Regions from separate parts of the Streptomyces sp. NPDC048258 genome, predicted to be linked through region 1. Evidence: riboswitches for the same ligand, from Rfam matches in the RefSeq annotation. Region 1 holds a riboswitch; each other region holds the start of a gene.
The links. A riboswitch is a leader RNA that binds a small molecule or an ion and turns the genes downstream of it on or off. The one in region 1 is predicted to bind thiamine pyrophosphate.
Positions count from the first base shown of each region.

Region 1 (5,677 bases):
ATGGTCCACGGCGGTGAGGTGCGCGACGGGGGTCAGCGTGGTGTCCGCGGCGATCTGCTGGGTGGCTCGGACGGTGCCGCCGCGGGTGGAGCCGCCGGCTCCGTAGGTCACGGAGACGAAGCTGGGGGATACCGCCTCGACCCTGCGCAGGGCGTTCCAGAGGTTGCGTTCGCCCTTCTCCGTCTTGGGGGCCCAGAACTCGAAGGAGTACGAGCGCCCGGACGCGAGGAGGTCGCGGACCGTGTGTGCACGATCCGACCAGGTGGAAGCGGTACCAGAGGCCATACGGGCAGGTTAGACGCGGCCCGGCGGACGCCGAAGCGCTGTCCGCCTTTTGGACACGTTTTTGGACACCTGGTCGCGCGGCTCCGGCCGAGCGGTTCCTAATCCGCAAGGGCGCGCTACGGCTGTCCGGGTATCCGGGCGAAACGCGCTACGGCTGTCCGGGTGTCCATCCGGGCGGACGACAGCGGACAGGAAGCGGACAGACCGGGCGGGCGGGAAGCGGACAGGACTCAGCCGAGCCGGGCCCGGACGCGCTTGGCGAGGTCCGCGGCGGCCGCACCCGGGTCGGTGGCCTCGGTGAGGGCGCGGACGACGACGACACGGGTGGCTCCGGCGTCCAGCACCTCGTCCAGATTCGCGCTGTCGATGCCGCCGATGGCGAACCAGGGCCGGTCCTGCTCCAGGGAGGCCGCGTACCGGACGAGCCCGAGGCCGGGGGCGAAGCGGCCGGGCTTGGTGGGGGTGGGCCAGCAGGGGCCGGTGCAGAAGTAGTCCACGCCGGGCTCGGCGACGGCCGCGTCGACCTCGGCCTCGGCGTGGCAGGAACGGCCGATCAGCACCTGGTCGCCGAGGATGGCGCGGGCGGCGGGGACGGGGATGTCGCCCTGGCCGAGGTGCAGGACGTCGGAGCCGATGGCGTGCGCGACGTCGGCGCGGTCGTTCACGGCGAGGAGCTTGCCGTGGCGCCGGGCGGCCTCGGCGAAGACCTGGAGGTGTTCGAGCTCCTCCCCGGCCTCCATGCCCTTGTCCCTGAGCTGGACGATGTCCACGCCGCCGGCCAGCACGGCGTCCAGGAACTCGGGGAGGTCACCCTGGCGCTTGCGGGCGTCCGTGCAGAGGTAGAGCCGGGCGTCGGACAGCTGCATGGGTGTACCCCCCGGGATGGAGGCGGTGTACGAGCCCCGCGGGCCCGTACACCGCGGTGGAGCGGATGCGGATCAGGTCAGAGGGCGAGCGCCTGAGCGCGGCGCTTCACCTCCGTGCCGCGATTCTCGCTCAGCGCCTGCACGGGGGTGCCGGGCAGGGTCGGGTCCTCGGTGAAGAGCCACTCAAGGATCTCCTCCTCGGTGAAGCGGTCGTCGCGCAGCACGGTCAGCAGGCCGACCAGGCCCTTGACGACCTTGTCGCCGTCGATGAAGGGGGCCGGCACCTGCAGGGCGCGGTTCTCGCCCCTGCGTACGGCGATCAGCTGCCCTTCCTTGACCATCTGGCGGACCCGGGTCACCTCGATGTCGAGCATCTCCGCGATGTCGGGGAGGTACAGCCACGAGGGGACAAGGGAATCGATCTTTGCGTCAATCTCGGTCACGGGTACAAGCCTGCCATCTCGGACCGGCACCCGGTACCGGAGCCGCCCGTCCGTGGTCCGGCCGGGACTACAAGGGGGTCGACTTGAGCGGAACCGCCGGGTCGGAGACCTTGGCCGGGTCCACCGCGGCCGCCGTCTCGATCAGCTTTCGGCCCTGCGCCAGGTCGCGGGGGCGGCCCACGGCCAGGACCGCGACCAGGACGCCGTCGCGCAGCCAGCACACCGACCAGGTGGGGCCGGCCGGGTCGCCGCGCCAGAGCAGGGTGTCGGCCCCGGCGTGGTGGCCTGCGTACTGGACGAAGCGCCCGAACTGCTCCGACCAGAAGTACGGCACCGGGTCGTACACCTGGACCGGTTCCCCGGCCAGGATGTTCGCCGCGACCGCCCGCGGGCCCTGGAGCGCGTTGTCCCAGTGGTGCACGAGCAGCCGCGTCCCGTAGCGGGCCGAGGGGAAGGAGGCGCAGTCGCCGACCGCGTACACCCCGGGCAGGGAGGTACGCAGGTACGCGTCGGCGGTGACCGAGCCGTCGGGGCCCAGTTCGACGCCGGTCCCGGCCAGCCACCCGGTGGCGGGGCGGGCTCCGATACCCACCACCACCGCGCCGGCCGGCAGGGCGCGCCCGTCCGCGAGCAGCACCCGGCCCTCCTCGACGCCGGAGACCTTCGCGCCGGTGATCAGCTCGGCGCCCGCCTCCTCGTACCAGCGCGCCATCGGGGCGGCGACCTCCGCCGGCAGCGCCCCCGCCAGGACCCGGTCCGCCGCCTCGACCACGGTCACCTCGCAGCCCGCCTCCCGGGCCGCGGTGGCGAACTCCGCGCCGATCCAGCCCGCGCCGACGACCACCGCCCGGGGCGCCTCGGCCAGGACCGGGCGCAGCCGCGCCGCGTCGTCCAGCGTCCGCAGCAGGTGCACGCCGGGAACGCCCTCCGTCCCGGGCAGGGTCAGCGGCACGGCGCCGGTGGCCAGCACGAGGACCCCGTACGGGACCGGTCCCGCCTCGGTGTCCAGCTCGCGCTCGGCGGCCCGCAGCCCGGTGACCTCCGTGCCGAGCCGGAGCTCGATGCCGAGCCCTTCGAAGTCCACGTCGAAGGCGGAGTCCTCGGCCTTGCCGAGCAGCACCGCCTTGGACAGCGGTGGCCGGTCGTAGGGCTGGTGGGGCTCGGCGCCCAGCAGGGTCACGGGGCCGGTGAAGCCCTGCTCGCGCAGGGCGACCGCGGTCTGCACGCCGGCCATTCCGGCGCCCACGATCACGACGCCGCTCGGGTTCTGCTCCGTCTGCTCACTCACCCGGCCACCCTAATCACCTGACGGGCCGCCAGGAATAGGTGCCGCCTTACCCGCTGTCCGGACCGGGGTTAGTCTGGCCACCGTACCTATCGCGGGAGTCCGGGCGCACCGGGCTGAGAGGGAGGCTGGCCGGCCTCCGACCGTACGAACCTGATCCGGGTCATGCCGGCGAAGGGAGGGGCTGGACGCCCATGCATTCTTCTCGGAAGGGATCCGACGTCCTCGTCATCGGGGGCGGGATCATCGGACTCGTCACCGCCTGGCGGGCTGCCCGTCGGGGCCTCGGCACCGTACTGGCCGACCCGGCCCCCGGCGGGGGCGCCGCCCAGGTCGCGGCCGGGATGCTCGCGCCCGTGACCGAGCTGCACTACGGCGAGGAGGCCCTGCTGGGTCTGGGTCTCGCCTCCGCCGCGCGCTATCCGGAGTTCGCCGCCGAGCTGGCCGAGGCGAGCGGCGGTCTGGACATCGGCTACCGGGCCTGCGGCACCCTCGCCGTCGCCCTCGACGCCGACGACCGGCTCCACCTGCGGGAGCTGCACGCCCTGCAGCGCCGCTGCGGCCTGGAGTCCGAGTGGCTCACCGGCCGGGAGTGCCGCCGGCTGGAGCCGATGCTGGCCCCGGGGGTCCGGGGCGGCCTGCGGGTGGACGGCGACCACCAGGTCGACCCGCGGCGGCTCGCGGCCGCGCTGCTGGCCGCCTGTGAGGGGGCCGGCGTGGCCGTCCACCGGGCGGCGGCGGAGCGGCTGCTGGTCACCGCCGACCGGGCGGCCGGGGCCCTGCTCGACGACGGTACGGAGCTGCGCGCGGACCAGGTGGTGCTGGCGGCGGGCTCGCTCAGCGGGCGGCTGGCGGGCGTCCCGCCGGAGGTCGTGGCCCCCGTACGGCCGGTGAAGGGCCAGGTGCTGCGGCTCACGGTGCCTGCCGCCTATGCGCCGTTCCTGTCGCGGACGGTACGGGCGGTCGTGCGCGGCAGCCACGTCTACCTGGTCCCGCGCGAGAACGGCGAACTCGTCGTCGGCGCCACCAGCGAGGAGCTCGGCTGGGACACCACGGTCACCGCGGGCGGGGTCTACGAACTCCTGCGCGACGCCCACGAGCTGGTGCCCGGCATCACCGAACTCCCGCTCACCGAGACCCGCGCGGGGCTGCGGCCGGGCTCCCCCGACAACGCCCCGCTGCTCGGCCCGACCGACCTGCCCGGCCTGCACCTGGCCACCGGGCACTACCGCAACGGGGTGCTGCTGACCCCCCTCACCGGCGACGTGCTGGCGGAGCTGCTGACCACCGGCGAACTGCCGCCGATCGCACGCCCCTTCACCCCCCGCCGGTTCTCCGCCGCACGTCAGGAGTCGTACGCATGACCCTCCCCGTCTCCGTTTCCGTCTCCGTCAACGGCGAGCCGCTCGAGGTCGCGGCCGGCACCACGCTCGACGCGGTGGTCGCCACCCTGACGGCGGCCCCCTCCGGCGTCGCCGCAGCGCTCAACGAGACCGTGGTCCCGCGCGGGCAGTGGCCGCTCACGCCGGTGGGCGAGGGCGACCGGGTCGAGGTCCTCACCGCGGTCCAGGGAGGCTGACGGCCATGGCAGACGACCTCTTCGTCCTCGGCGGCCGGACCTTCTCCTCCCGCCTGATCATGGGTACGGGCGGCGCCCCGAGCCTGGACGTCCTCGAACGCGCCCTGGTCGCATCCGGCACCGAACTCACCACGGTGGCCATGCGCCGGCTCGACCCGACGGTCCAGGGATCCGTCCTCTCCGTCCTGTCGAAGCTGGACATCGCCGTCCTGCCGAACACGGCGGGGTGCTTCACGGCGGGTGAGGCCGTGCTCACGGCACGGCTCGCGCGGGAGGCGCTGGGCACCGACTGGATCAAGCTGGAGGTGGTCGCGGACGAGCGGACCCTCCTGCCCGACGGCGTCGAGCTGCTGGACGCCGCCGAGGTCCTCGTGGACGAGGGCTTCACGGTCCTCCCGTACACGAACGACGATCCGGTGCTCGCGCGGAAGCTGGAGGACGCGGGCTGCGCGGCGATCATGCCGCTCGGGTCCCCCATCGGGTCGGGGATGGGCATCCGCAATCCGCACAACTTCGAGCTGATCACGGAACGGGCGTCCGTCCCCGTCATCCTGGACGCGGGGGCGGGCACGGCCTCGGACGTGGCGCTGGCGATGGAACTCGGCTGTGCGGCGGTGATGCTGGCGTCGGCCGTGACGCGGGCGCAGGAGCCGGTGCTGATGGCTGCGGCCATGCGGGACGCGGTGTCGGCGGGGCGCCTCGCCCGTCGCGCGGGGCGCATCCCGCAGCGGCGCTTCGCCCACGCCTCGTCTCCTGCGGAGGGCCGGGCCGCCCTCGACCCGGAACGCCCGGCGTTCTGACCTGCGGCCCGCCTGCCGGGGCTCCGCCCCGGACCCCCTACGGCGCTCCGCGCCCGCGCCAAGCAGACGGCACCAGCCAAAATCCAGCCCCGCCGGCGTTTGAGGCGCGGGGTCCGGGGCGGAGCCCGGATCTTTGAGCCCCGCCGGCGTTTGAGGCGCGGGGTGCGGGGCGGAGCCCCGGTCTTTCAGCCCGCCGGCGTTTGAGGCGCGGGGGTCGGCCCGGCGGCGGCGCGTGCCCGGGGGTCACGTCACAGGTGCGCTGCAAGGCACCGGGCGGCGGGTTCGGCCCGCACCGGCCCCTCGTAGAATCGCCGGGTGGATACGACCCTGGATGACCCCCTCGTCGGGCGCGTGCTCGACGGCCGCTACCGCGTCGACGCCCGCATCGCGGCCGGCGGCATGGCCACGGTCTACCGGGC
Region 1 is NZ_JBICZH010000001.1:825,376-831,052, reverse strand. Features, by position in the region: gene metF (methylenetetrahydrofolate reductase [NAD(P)H]) at 1-285, opposite strand, end outside; gene thiE (thiamine phosphate synthase) at 516-1,151, opposite strand; gene ACGFYQ_RS03850 (Rv2175c family DNA-binding protein) at 1,229-1,594, opposite strand; gene ACGFYQ_RS03845 (NAD(P)/FAD-dependent oxidoreductase) at 1,662-2,882, opposite strand; TPP riboswitch at 2,964-3,076, shown strand; gene thiO (glycine oxidase ThiO) at 3,074-4,243, shown strand; gene thiS (sulfur carrier protein ThiS) at 4,240-4,458, shown strand; gene ACGFYQ_RS03830 (thiazole synthase) at 4,464-5,258, shown strand; gene pknB (Stk1 family PASTA domain-containing Ser/Thr kinase) at 5,574-5,677, shown strand, end outside.

Region 2 (5,677 bases), on a different contig from region 1:
GCTGGCGGTCCTCGTCTGGCGGATGACCGAGCCGCCCGAGGACTACCTCAAGGACGTCACGGCGGGTGCCTTCGCGGCGTTCTACGTGCCCTTCCTGGCCACCTTCGTCGCCATGCTGCTCACCGCCGACGACGGGCCGCAGCGGGTGATCACCTTCCTGCTCCTGACCGTGGTCAGCGACACCGGGGCCTACGCGGTCGGCTGGCGCTTCGGCAAGAACAAGCTCGCGCCGCGCATCAGCCCCGGAAAGACCCGCGAGGGACTGTTCGGCGCGGTGGCCTTCGCGATGGCGGCCGGTGCGCTGTGCATGGAGTTCCTGATCGACGGCGGCTCCTGGTGGCAGGGCCTGCTGCTGGGCCTCGCGGTCGCGGTCAGTGCCACGCTGGGCGACCTCGGCGAGTCGATGATCAAGCGGGACCTGGGCATCAAGGACATGGGCACCCTGCTGCCGGGACACGGCGGGATCATGGACCGGCTCGACTCGCTGCTGCCGACGGCTCCGGTGGTGTGGCTGCTGCTGGCCGCGTTCGTGGGTACGGGCTGACCTGCGGAAAGGCGTCGTAACACGCCGGGCGGTTACTCTTGGAAGGCGCGCTGCTTCTGCGGCGCGCCTTTCGTCTTACAAGGAGTACCTGCCATGGCCCGCCCTGTTCCGGGAGAGCTCACCTTCGTCGCCCCGCGCGGAGCCAAGAAGCCGCCCCGGCACCTCGCCGACATGACCCCGGCCGAGCGCCGTGAGGCGGTCGCCGCGATCGGCGAGAAGCCGTTCCGGGCCAAGCAGCTCTCGCAGCACTACTTCGCGCGCTACGCGCACGACCCGGCCGAGTGGACCGACATCCCCGCGGGCTCCCGCGAGAAGCTCCAGCAGGAGCTCCTCCCGGACCTGATGAACGTCCTCCGGCACATCTCGTGCGACAACGACACCACCCGCAAGACCCTGTGGAAGCTGCACGACGGCACGCTCGTCGAGTCCGTGCTGATGCGCTACCCCGACCGGGTCACCATGTGCATCTCCTCGCAGGCCGGCTGCGGCATGAACTGCCCGTTCTGCGCCACCGGCCAGGCGGGTCTGGACCGCAACCTGTCCACCGCCGAGATCGTGCACCAGATCGTCGACGGCATGCGCGCGCTGCGCGACGGCGAGGTCCCCGGCGGCCCGGCGCGCCTGTCGAACATCGTCTTCATGGGCATGGGCGAGCCGCTGGCCAACTACAACCGCGTGGTCGGCGCCATCCGCCGGCTCACCGACCCGGAGCCCGACGGCCTGGGCCTGTCGCAGCGCGGTATCACCGTCTCCACCGTCGGCCTGGTCCCGGCCATGCTGCGCTTCGCCGACGAGGGCTTCAAGTGCCGCCTCGCGGTCTCGCTGCACGCCCCCGACGACGAGCTGCGCGACACCCTGGTCCCCGTGAACACCCGCTGGAACGTCCGCGAGGTGCTCGGCGCCGCCTGGGAGTACGCCGAGAAGTCCGGCCGCCGGATCTCCATCGAGTACGCCCTGATCCGCGACATCAACGACCAGGCCTGGCGTGGTGACCTGCTGGGCAAGCTGCTCAAGGGCAAGCGTGTCCACGTCAACCTCATCCCGCTGAACCCGACGCCCGGATCCAAGTGGACCGCCTCGCGGCCCGAGGACGAGAAGGCCTTCGTGGAGGCGATCGCCCGGCACGGCGTGCCCGTGACCGTACGGGACACCCGCGGCCAGGAGATCGACGGCGCGTGCGGCCAGCTGGCCGCTTCGGAGCGCTGAGTTCCGACTGCGTCGGTTTCCGGCCACGACCGGTCACAATCGGCCACGGGGTACCCTGTGGCCGAACCAATTTCATATTCCGACAGGGGAGCGCCACAGCGCTGAGAGTGCGGTATCCGTCATCCGCAGACCCTCTGAACCTCGCCCCGGTCATTCGGGGTAGGAAGTTCGGTCACCACTCAAGCTGTTGCGCCCTGCCCGGCGTCCGCTCCCACAGAGCGCCGGGCAGGGCCGCGTCTTCTCCTGGACATCCCAGGAGGAATTCACCAGTGAGCACCACCAAGAGGATCGCGGGCGCGGCGCTCGCGGCCGCGCTGGGCGTCACCGCGCTCAGCGCCTGCGGCGGCGGCGACGCCAAGGACAAGCCCGCGGGCGCGAGCGACGCCCCCAAGTCCAAGACCGTCACGCTTGTCTCCCACGACTCCTTCGTCGTGTCCGAGCCGGTCCTCAAGGAGTTCGAGCAGCAGAGCGGCTACACCGTCAAGGTGCTGAAGTCCGGGGACGCGGGTGCCGCGCTCAACCAGGAGATCCTCACCAAGGGCTCCCCGCGCGGCGACGTCTTCTTCGGCGTGGACAACACCCTGCTCTCGCGCGCCCTCGACAACGGCATCTTCACGCCGTACGAGGCCAAGGGCCTGGCCGGCGTGAAGCCGGAGTACGTGCTCGACAAGGAGCACCGGGTCACGCCGATCGACTCCGGTGACATCTGCGTCAACTACGACAAGCAGTACTTCGCGGACAAGAAGCTCGCCCCGCCGCAGACGCTGGACGACCTGGTCAAGCCGGAGTACAAGAACCTGCTGGTCACCGAGAACGCCGCGACCTCCTCGCCCGGCCTCGGCTTCCTGCTCGCCTCCGTCGGCAAGTACGGCGAAGAGGGCTGGAAGGACTACTGGAGCAAGCTCAAGGCCAACGGCGTCGAGGTCGTCGACGGCTGGGAGCAGGCCTACAACGAGCGCTTCTCCGGCTCCGCGGGCGGCAAGAAGGCCAAGGGCGACCGGCCGCTGGTCGTCTCCTACGCCTCCAGCCCGCCGGTCGAGGTGCTGTACGGCGAGCCGCAGCCGGCCGAGGCCCCGACGGGCGTCTCCACCGGCACCTGCTTCCGCCAGATCGAGTTCGCGGGTCTGCTGAAGGGCGCGAAGAACGAGGAGGGCGGCAAGGCCCTCGTGGACTTCCTGATCAGCAAGAAGTTCCAGGAGGACATGCCCCTCCAGATGTTCGTGAACCCGGTGACGAAGGACGCTTCCCTGCCGGAGCTGTTCACGAAGCACGGTGTGGTGATCGAGAAGCCGGAGAGCGTCGCTCCCGAGACCATCGCCAAGAACCGTGAGCAGTGGGTCAAGGCATGGACCTCGCTCGTCGTGAAGTAAGCGGCACCAAGGAGCCGGGTGCGGCGCCGGGGGGCGCCGCACCGGGCCCCGGCCCTCGCGAGGGCGGGCGGGCGACCGCGGTGCGGCTCGCCCTGATGGCCGTACCCCTCGTCTTCTTCGGGCTGTTCTTCGCCTATCCCGTCGCCGCGATCGTCGGGCGCGGGCTCAAGACCGACGACGGCTGGCAGTTCGGCCGGATCGGCGAGGTGATCGCCCGGCCGGACATCGCCGACGTGCTGTGGTTCACCACCTGGCAGGCGCTCGCGTCCACCGCGCTCACGCTGCTGATCGCACTTCCCGCCGCGTACGTCTTCGCGCGCTTCGACTTCCCCTGCAAGCAGCTGCTGCGGGCGGTGGTGACCGTCCCCTTCGTGCTGCCGACCGTGGTGGTCGGCACCGCGTTCCTCGCGCTGGTCGGCCGGGGCGGTCTGCTGGACGAGCTGTGGGGCGTCCGGCTGGACACCACCGTGTGGGCGATCCTGCTCGCGCACGTCTTCTTCAACTACGCCGTCGTCGTACGGACGGTCGGCGGGCTCTGGGCGCAGCTGGACCCGCGGCAGGAGGAGGCCGCCCGTGTGCTGGGCGCCGGACGGTTCGCCGCCTGGCGGCGGGTGACGCTGCCCGCGCTGGCCCCGGCGGTGGGCGCCGCCTCGCTGATGGTGTTCCTGTTCACCTTCAGCTCCTTCGGCGTCGTACAGATCCTGGGCGGGCCCTCGTACTCCACCCTGGAGGTCGAGGTCTACCGGCAGACCGCGCAGCTCCTGGACCTGTCCACGGCCGCCGTGCTGACGATGGTGCAGTTCGCGGCGATCGGCGGGGTCCTCGCCGTGCACGCACGGACGGTGCGCCGGCGGGAGACCGCGCTGCGGCTCGTGGACCCGGGGCGCACGGCGCACCGGCCGCGCGGCTGGGCCCAGCGGGGCCTGCTGGGCGGGGTCCTGCTGACGGTCGCCCTGCTGATCGTGGCCCCGCTGGCGGTCCTGGTGGAGCGGTCCTTCGACGCTCCCGGCGGATACGGCCTCGGCTTCTACCGGGCGCTGCAGGACGCGGGCGCCGGTGGCGGCACGTTCCTGGTGCCGCCGCTGGAGGCGATCTGGAACTCGCTCCAGTACGCGCTCGCCGCCACCGCCATCGCCCTGGTCATCGGGGGGCTCGCGGCCGCCGCGCTGACACGGCGCGCGGGTCGCTTCGTACGGGGCTTCGACGCGCTGCTGATGCTGCCGCTCGGGGTGTCCGCCGTGACGGTGGGTTTCGGCTTCCTGATCACCCTGGACGAGCCGCCGCTGGATCTGCGGACCTCGTGGATCCTGGTGCCGCTCGCGCAGGCGCTGGTGGGCGTGCCCTTCGTCGTACGGACCATGCTGCCGGTCCTGCGCGCCGTCGACGCGCGGCTGCGCGAGGCGGCCGCCGTGCTCGGCGCTTCCCCGCTGCGGGCGTGGCGGGAGGTGGACCTGCCGCTGGTGCGGCGGGCCCTGCTGATCGCGGCCGGGTTCGCCTTCGCGGTCTCGCTGGGGGAGTTCGGCGCGACCGTCTTCATCGCACGGCCGGACCGGCCGACGCTGCCGGTGGCCGTGGCGCGGCTGCTGGGGCGGGCCGGTGAGCTGAACTACGGGCAGGCGATGGCCCTGAGCACGATTCTGATGCTGGTGTGCGCGGTGTCCCTGCTGGTGCTGGAGCGACTGCGACCCGACAAGACCTCCGGGGAGTTCTGATGACGCTGCTTCAGTTGGAAGGGGTGTCGGTCCGCTTCGGTGAGCGGGCGGCCGTGGACTCCGTGGACCTGAAGGTCGCCGAGCACGAGATCGTGTGCGTGCTGGGGCCGAGCGGGAGCGGCAAGTCCACCCTGCTGCGCGTCGTCGCAGGTCTCCAGCCGGTGTCCGCGGGGCGGGTGCTGCTGGGCGGAACGGACCAGGCGGCCGTGCCCGTGCACCGGCGGGGCGTCGGCCTGATGTTCCAGGACCACCAGCTCTTCCCGCACCGGGACGTCGGCGGAAACGTCGCCTTCGGGCTGCGGATACGGGGCTCCTCGAAGGACGCCCGCGAGGGCCGGGTCGAGGAGCTGCTGGAGCTGGTCGGGCTCCCCGGGGCCGGGAAGCGGGCGGTGGCCTCCCTGTCGGGCGGCGAGCAGCAGCGGGTCGCGCTGGCCCGGGCGCTGGCCCCGTCGCCGCGGCTGCTGATGCTGGACGAACCGCTGGGACAGCTGGACCGAGGGCTGCGGGAGCGCCTCGTGGTCGAGCTCCAGGGGCTGTTCTCCCGGCTGGGGACCACCGTGCTGGCCGTCACGCACGACCAGGGGGAGGCCTTCGCGCTGGCCGACCGGGTGGTCGTGATGCGGGACGGGCGGATCGCGCAGGCCGGTACCCCGCTGGAGGTGTGGCAGCGGCCCGCGTCGGAGTTCGTGGCGCGGTTCCTGGGTTTCGAGAACGTGGTGCCGGCCGTGGTGTCGGCCGGCGTGGCGGGGACCCCGTGGGGGAAGGTGCCCGTCCCCGCGGGGGCGGCGGAGGGGGAGCGGCAGCTGCTGATCCGCCCGGCGGGGGTCGTGCTGGGCCCGGACGGC
Region 2 is NZ_JBICZH010000002.1:626,187-631,863, forward strand. Features, by position in the region: gene ACGFYQ_RS07035 (phosphatidate cytidylyltransferase) at 1-544, shown strand, start outside; gene rlmN (23S rRNA (adenine(2503)-C(2))-methyltransferase RlmN) at 638-1,750, shown strand; TPP riboswitch at 1,825-1,934, shown strand; gene ACGFYQ_RS07045 (thiamine ABC transporter substrate binding subunit) at 2,020-3,120, shown strand; gene ACGFYQ_RS07050 (ABC transporter permease) at 3,216-4,832, shown strand; gene ACGFYQ_RS07055 (ABC transporter ATP-binding protein) at 4,832-5,677, shown strand, end outside.
Region 2: linked by a shared signal. The riboswitch ahead of ACGFYQ_RS07045 (thiamine ABC transporter substrate binding subunit) and the one ahead of thiO (glycine oxidase ThiO) in region 1 are both predicted to bind thiamine pyrophosphate.

Region 3 (5,677 bases), on a different contig from region 1:
TCGCTGCCGCGAGGGGCGGGACACCTCGCAGATAAGTCCACTAATCGGACTAGTGATGCGACGCCAATGGCCTCTGTGACGGACACGGCCCGACCTTGCCCCTTGCGGTCGAGCTTGCTTGCACGGCCCGACAGGGATGCCTACGGTCGGCTTACGTCATCTTCAGCTCTTCATCGACGCCGACGACCACGGCCCGTTCCTCGGCTGGAGCGCGAGCCGTGAGGACGTCGTGCACGACGACTTCGAGCAACTTCCACGACGTGATGGTGGGCGTCGCCAAGCTGCTCGGGGGCGCCGACGCAGGCATCCGCGAGATGACGGACGCCAAGCACGAGACAGCGGAGTACCAGCGCGATCTGTACGGGGCCTGAGGCGCCGGATCAGCGCGACACGGGCGGACCCGCGACTCCCCCTCATGGGTCGCGGGTCCGCTCCGTAGCTCCTGTCGACCGCCTCAGTCGGCCAGCGGCAGGTAGACGCGGTTGCCCGAGGCCGCGAACTCGGCGGACTTCTCCGCCATGCCCGCCTGGATCTCCTCGGCCTTCAGGTCGCCGCCGTGCTCGCGGCGGATGTCCTGCGAGATCTTCATCGAGCAGAACTTCGGACCGCACATGGAGCAGAAGTGCGCGGTCTTGGCCGGCTCGGCGGGCAGCGTCTCGTCGTGGAACTCACGGGCCGTGTCCGGGTCGAGGGCCAGGTTGAACTGGTCCTCCCAGCGGAACTCGAACCGCGCGTCCGACAGCGCGTCGTCCCACTCCTGGGCACCGGGGTGCCCCTTGGCCAGGTCCGCCGCGTGCGCCGCGATCTTGTACGTGATGACGCCGGTCTTGACGTCGTCACGGTTGGGCAGGCCCAGGTGCTCCTTGGGAGTGACGTAGCAGAGCATCGCCGTGCCCCACCAGGCGATCATCGCGGCGCCGATGCCCGAGGTGATGTGGTCGTACGCGGGCGCGACGTCCGTGGTCAGCGGGCCGAGCGTGTAGAACGGCGCCTCCTCGCAGATCTCCTGCTGGAGGTCGATGTTCTCCTTGATCTTGTGCATCGGGACGTGACCCGGGCCCTCGATCATCGTCTGGACGTTGTGCCGCTTGGCGATCGTGTTCAGCTCGCCCAGCGTCTTCAGCTCCGCGAACTGCGCCGCGTCGTTGGCGTCCGCGATGGAGCCGGGGCGCAGGCCGTCACCCAGCGAGTAGGTGACGTCGTACGTCGCGAGGATCTCGCAGAGCTCCTCGAAGTTCGTGTAGAGGAAGTTCTCCTTGTGGTGCGCCAGGCACCACGCGGCCATGATCGAGCCGCCGCGCGAGACGATGCCGGTCTTGCGGCGGGCGGTCAGCGGCACGTAGGGCAGCAGCACGCCGGCGTGGACCGTCATGTAGTCGACGCCCTGCTCGGCCTGCTCGATGACCGTGTCCTTGTAGATCTCCCAGGTCAGGTCCTCGGCACGGCCGTCGACCTTCTCCAGCGCCTGGTAGAGCGGGACGGTACCGATCGGGACGGGGGAGTTGCGCAGCACCCACTCGCGCGTGGTGTGGATGTTGCGGCCGGTCGAGAGGTCCATGACCGTGTCGGCGCCCCACTTGGTGGCCCAGGTCATCTTGTCGACCTCCTCCTCGATGGAGGAGGTGACGGCGGAGTTGCCGATGTTGGCGTTGACCTTCACCAGGAACCGCTTGCCGATGATCATCGGCTCGATCTCCGGGTGGTTCACGTTCGCCGGAAGCACCGCGCGGCCTGCGGCGATCTCCTCGCGGACGACCTCGGGGGAGACGTTCTCGCGGATCGCGACGTACTCCATCTCCGGGGTGATCTCGCCCCGGCGGGCGTACGCGAGCTGCGTGACGGCGGCGCCGCCACGGCCCCGGCGGGGCTGGCGGGGGCGGCCCGGGAAGACCGCGTCGAGGTTCTTGAGCCCGCCGCGCGGCGAGGTGTGCTTGATTCCGTCGTCCTCGGGGCGCACGGGACGTCCCGCGTACTCCTCGGTGTCGCCGCGGCCGATGATCCAGTTCTCGCGCAGCGGCGCGAGACCCCGGCGCACGTCGGTCTCGATCTGGGGGTCGGTGTACGGACCGGACGTGTCGTAGAGCGTCACGTCCTTGCCGTTGGTGAGGTGGACCTGGCGGACCGGCACCCGGATGTCGGGGCGGGAGCCCGCCACGTAGCCCTTGTGCCAGCCCGGCTTGCGCTCGGTCGAGCCGTCGCCGTCCTGGCTGACGGCAGGCGTGCATGCGTCCTGAATGGTCATGAGACCTATCTCCCTACGCCGGCATTACCCGGTAACAGGTTCGGCGGTCGACGCAGCCTCCTCCCGTACGCATCCGTGATGCGCGTACGGTGATCAGCGTCCTCTCAGCCCGGTGCTCCGAGCTCCCGCGTTGTGCAAAGTAGCCCCCACGCTAGCGTCATCCATGGCGTGCTGAACAGTGGGCCCCCTCATCTCTTGCGATGATCTGCTGGTGACGACCTCGCCGCAGCCCCCCATCGAGCCCACGGATCCCACTGGCCACTCGGGCCACGCGCACCCGGGTTCCGGGCACCCTGCCGGCCATTCCCACGGGCATTCCCACGGGCACGGCCACGGCCCGGCGGCCCCCGTCTCGAAGCACCTGCGCAAGGTCATCGCGGCCGTGCTGATCCCCTTCGCCGCCGCCGTCTTCGTCGGCATGGCGGTGCTCTGGCCGGGCGGCGCCCCCGCCCACGAGCGCACGGGGGTCGGTTTCGACCGGCAGACGCAGCAGGGCACGGTCGTCTCGCTCGAACAGGTCGACTGCAAATCGGTGAACGCCTCGCAGGTCCCGCCCACCGGCGACACGTCCACTCCCGAGGGCCGCGAGGCCCAGGCGGCGCAGACCGGTGAGTGCAAGAAGGCCACCGTCGAGGTCGGCACCGGACCGGACAAGGGCCGCACCTTCGTGGAGATCGTCCAGCCGGGCGCGCCACGGCAGTTGGCGAAGGGTCAGGGGGTGGTGGTCGCGTACGCGCCGGACGCCCCGCGGGACCTCCAGTACTCGGTGATCGACGTGAACCGCAAGTTCCCCTTGGCGCTGCTGGCCTTGATCTTCGCGGTCGCCGTCGTCCTGGTCGGCCGGATGCGCGGGCTGTTCGCACTGATCGCGCTGATCATCAGCTTCGGCGTGCTGACCCTCTTCATCCTCCCGGCCATCTTGCAGGGGTCGAATCCGCTGGTCGTCGCCGTCATCGGCGCGAGCGCCATCATGCTCATCGCTCTGTACATCTGCCACGGGCTGACCGCCCGCACCTCGGTCGCCGTCCTCGGCACGCTCGTCTCGCTGCTGCTGATCGGGCTGCTGGGCTCGGTGTTCATCGACTGGGCGTTCCTCAGCGGAAACACCGACGACAACACGGGCCTGATCCACGGGCTCTACCCGGGCATCGACATGAGCGGTCTGCTGCTCGCGGGCATCATCATCGGATCGCTGGGCGTGCTCGACGATGTGACGGTCACGCAGACCTCCGCGGTCTGGGAACTCCATCAGGCCGACCCGTCGATGGGGTCGCGCGCCCTCTACCGGGCGGCCATCCGGATCGGGCGCGACCACATCGCGTCGGTGGTCAACACGCTCGTACTCGCCTACGCGGGTGCCGCGCTCCCCCTGCTCCTGCTGTTCTCGATCGCGAACAGCAGCATGGGGTCGGTGGCCAACAGCGAGCTGGTCGCGGTGGAGATCGTACGGACCCTCGTGGGCTCGATCGGCCTCGTGGCCTCGGTTCCCGTGACGACGGCGCTGGCCGCCCTGGTCGTTTCCGCCGACCGGCCGGGGACCCCGGTCGCCGGGCCGGCGTCGGAGCCGGCCCGTGGCGGCCGGGGCCGCCGTCGCAAGCGCTGAAAGGTTGTTGCGGGAGGAACAGCGTGGCCGGCGCGGCTGGTCGGTGCGCGCACGGCGGCGCGTCACCCCGCGTTCTGCTCGTTCTGCCGGGATTCGGCCAGGATCTTGCCGAGCGCCTCGTCGAGGTTCTCCTCGAAGTCACCCAGGTTGCGCTCCTGGCCGAGCGGGACGAGCCGGTCGGTGCGGTCGAGGAACGCGACGAGCGGCGCCGCGCTGGCGCGGAACAGGGCCCGGTCACCGCCGACCTGGAGGCGGATGTGGACATCGGACAGGTCCTCGGGATCGGTCGGGGCGATGTGCACATCGCCGTCGCCGCACGGTTTGTTGATGCCGTCGAGGAGGAGCTCCCGGCCGAACGCCCAGGTCACGGGCGCATCTCCGGGAAGGTGGAAGGTCAGGCGGACTGCGTAGGGGTCCCGAGCGTCGTACCGGAGTTCCACCGGGATCCGGAACGAGAGCTCCTCGGAAACGAGGAAGCTCATCATGACCTCTGCCTGTACCGACTCGCGCATTGACTACCCCGCTGTAGTGGAAGTGGCCAGGAATGATCCCCCAGGGCCCTCTTGACAAGAGTGGTGGAAGCGCTAGCAGATCACAAGGAGTGAGTTTTCAGATACTGATAGAGAACGAGAGGGTGCTCAACAGCGCGCCTACTTCACTCCGTAGTCGATCGACTACATAAAGCAACCGGTCTTCTTGGTGCAGGGGAAGGGAAATCGCCATCGTCGCGGCGGTGTCGCCGGCGGTGATGGGGATGGCCGCACAGACCGTGCCCAGGGCGTACTCCTGACGCTCCGTAACCGGCTGCATCCGCTCCAGGGACGCGATCCGCTGTTCCAAGGACCGCTGATCGGCCACGGTGTAGGGGGTGATGGCCTCGACCGGGTGCCGGTCGTAGTAGTCCTTGCGCGTCTTCTCGTCGAGCTGGCCGAGCAGGCACTGACCGATGGCGTGCGCGTGGCCGGTCTCGCGGAAATCGGCCCACTCCTCGCAGGCCGGGCTGGCCGGGGTGTCCGAGACGCCCACGAGCTCGATCTCACCCTCGCGGAAGACCGCGAAGTAGACGGGGGCCCCGACCGAGTCGCGGAAGTGCGCGAGGGAGTCGAGGATCATGCTGCGACGTTTCTGCTGGAGTCCGCCGCCGGCGAGCCGCCCGGCCGCGTCGCCGAGGACGAAGACTCCGCTCTCCCGGCGCAGATAGCCCTCGTGCGTGAGGGTGCGCAGCAGGTGGTACGCGGTGGGAAGCGGGAGTCCGGCCTCCCGGGCCAGCTGTTTCGCCGGCGCTCCCTCGCTGTGCGAGCCCACCGCTTCGAGCAGCCTCAACGCCCGCTGCACCGAACCGATCAGAGTCGGCACACCGGCGTTGGGAACGGAAGACAAAGCTCACCCCCAGGCGTGGCGGCGGGCCTCGGGGTGGCCCGCCCTGCGGGGGCCGCCCCCGCGTATGCCGTGACTCCTGGGGGTCGTGCTCGGCGGCAGCTCAACGCAACCGCGGGTCAGAGCGGTGGTACCGGCTTTCGGTGCCCAGGGAACGGCACAGATTGCCACTCTATCGACCGTTTCCCGGAGTGTGAGTGGTTTCGCCCGTCACGTTCCCCCGCCTGGCCCAATCCCGGGAGTCCCGGGCCGAGTCCTGCTACCACTCGCCGGAGGAGGACTTCGTCCTGCCGCCGCTGACCTTCTTCACCACGAAGACCAGTCCGCCGACGAGGCCGACGAAGAGGAGCAGCTTGAAGACGATCCCGATCAGGGCGCCCAGGATGCTCGTGATCACACCGCCGAAGACGAACAGCGCCAGCAGCGGAACGGCGACCCACTTAACCCACCAGGGC
Region 3 is NZ_JBICZH010000006.1:181,295-186,971, reverse strand. Features, by position in the region: gene ACGFYQ_RS16635 (hypothetical protein) at 219-371, shown strand; gene thiC (phosphomethylpyrimidine synthase ThiC) at 455-2,242, opposite strand; TPP riboswitch at 2,236-2,381, opposite strand; gene ACGFYQ_RS16625 (YibE/F family protein) at 2,421-3,845, shown strand; gene ACGFYQ_RS16620 (SsgA family sporulation/cell division regulator) at 3,908-4,357, opposite strand; gene ACGFYQ_RS16615 (IclR family transcriptional regulator) at 4,455-5,201, opposite strand; gene ACGFYQ_RS16610 (DUF5326 family protein) at 5,482-5,677, opposite strand, start outside.
Region 3: linked by a shared signal. The riboswitch ahead of thiC (phosphomethylpyrimidine synthase ThiC) and the one ahead of thiO (glycine oxidase ThiO) in region 1 are both predicted to bind thiamine pyrophosphate.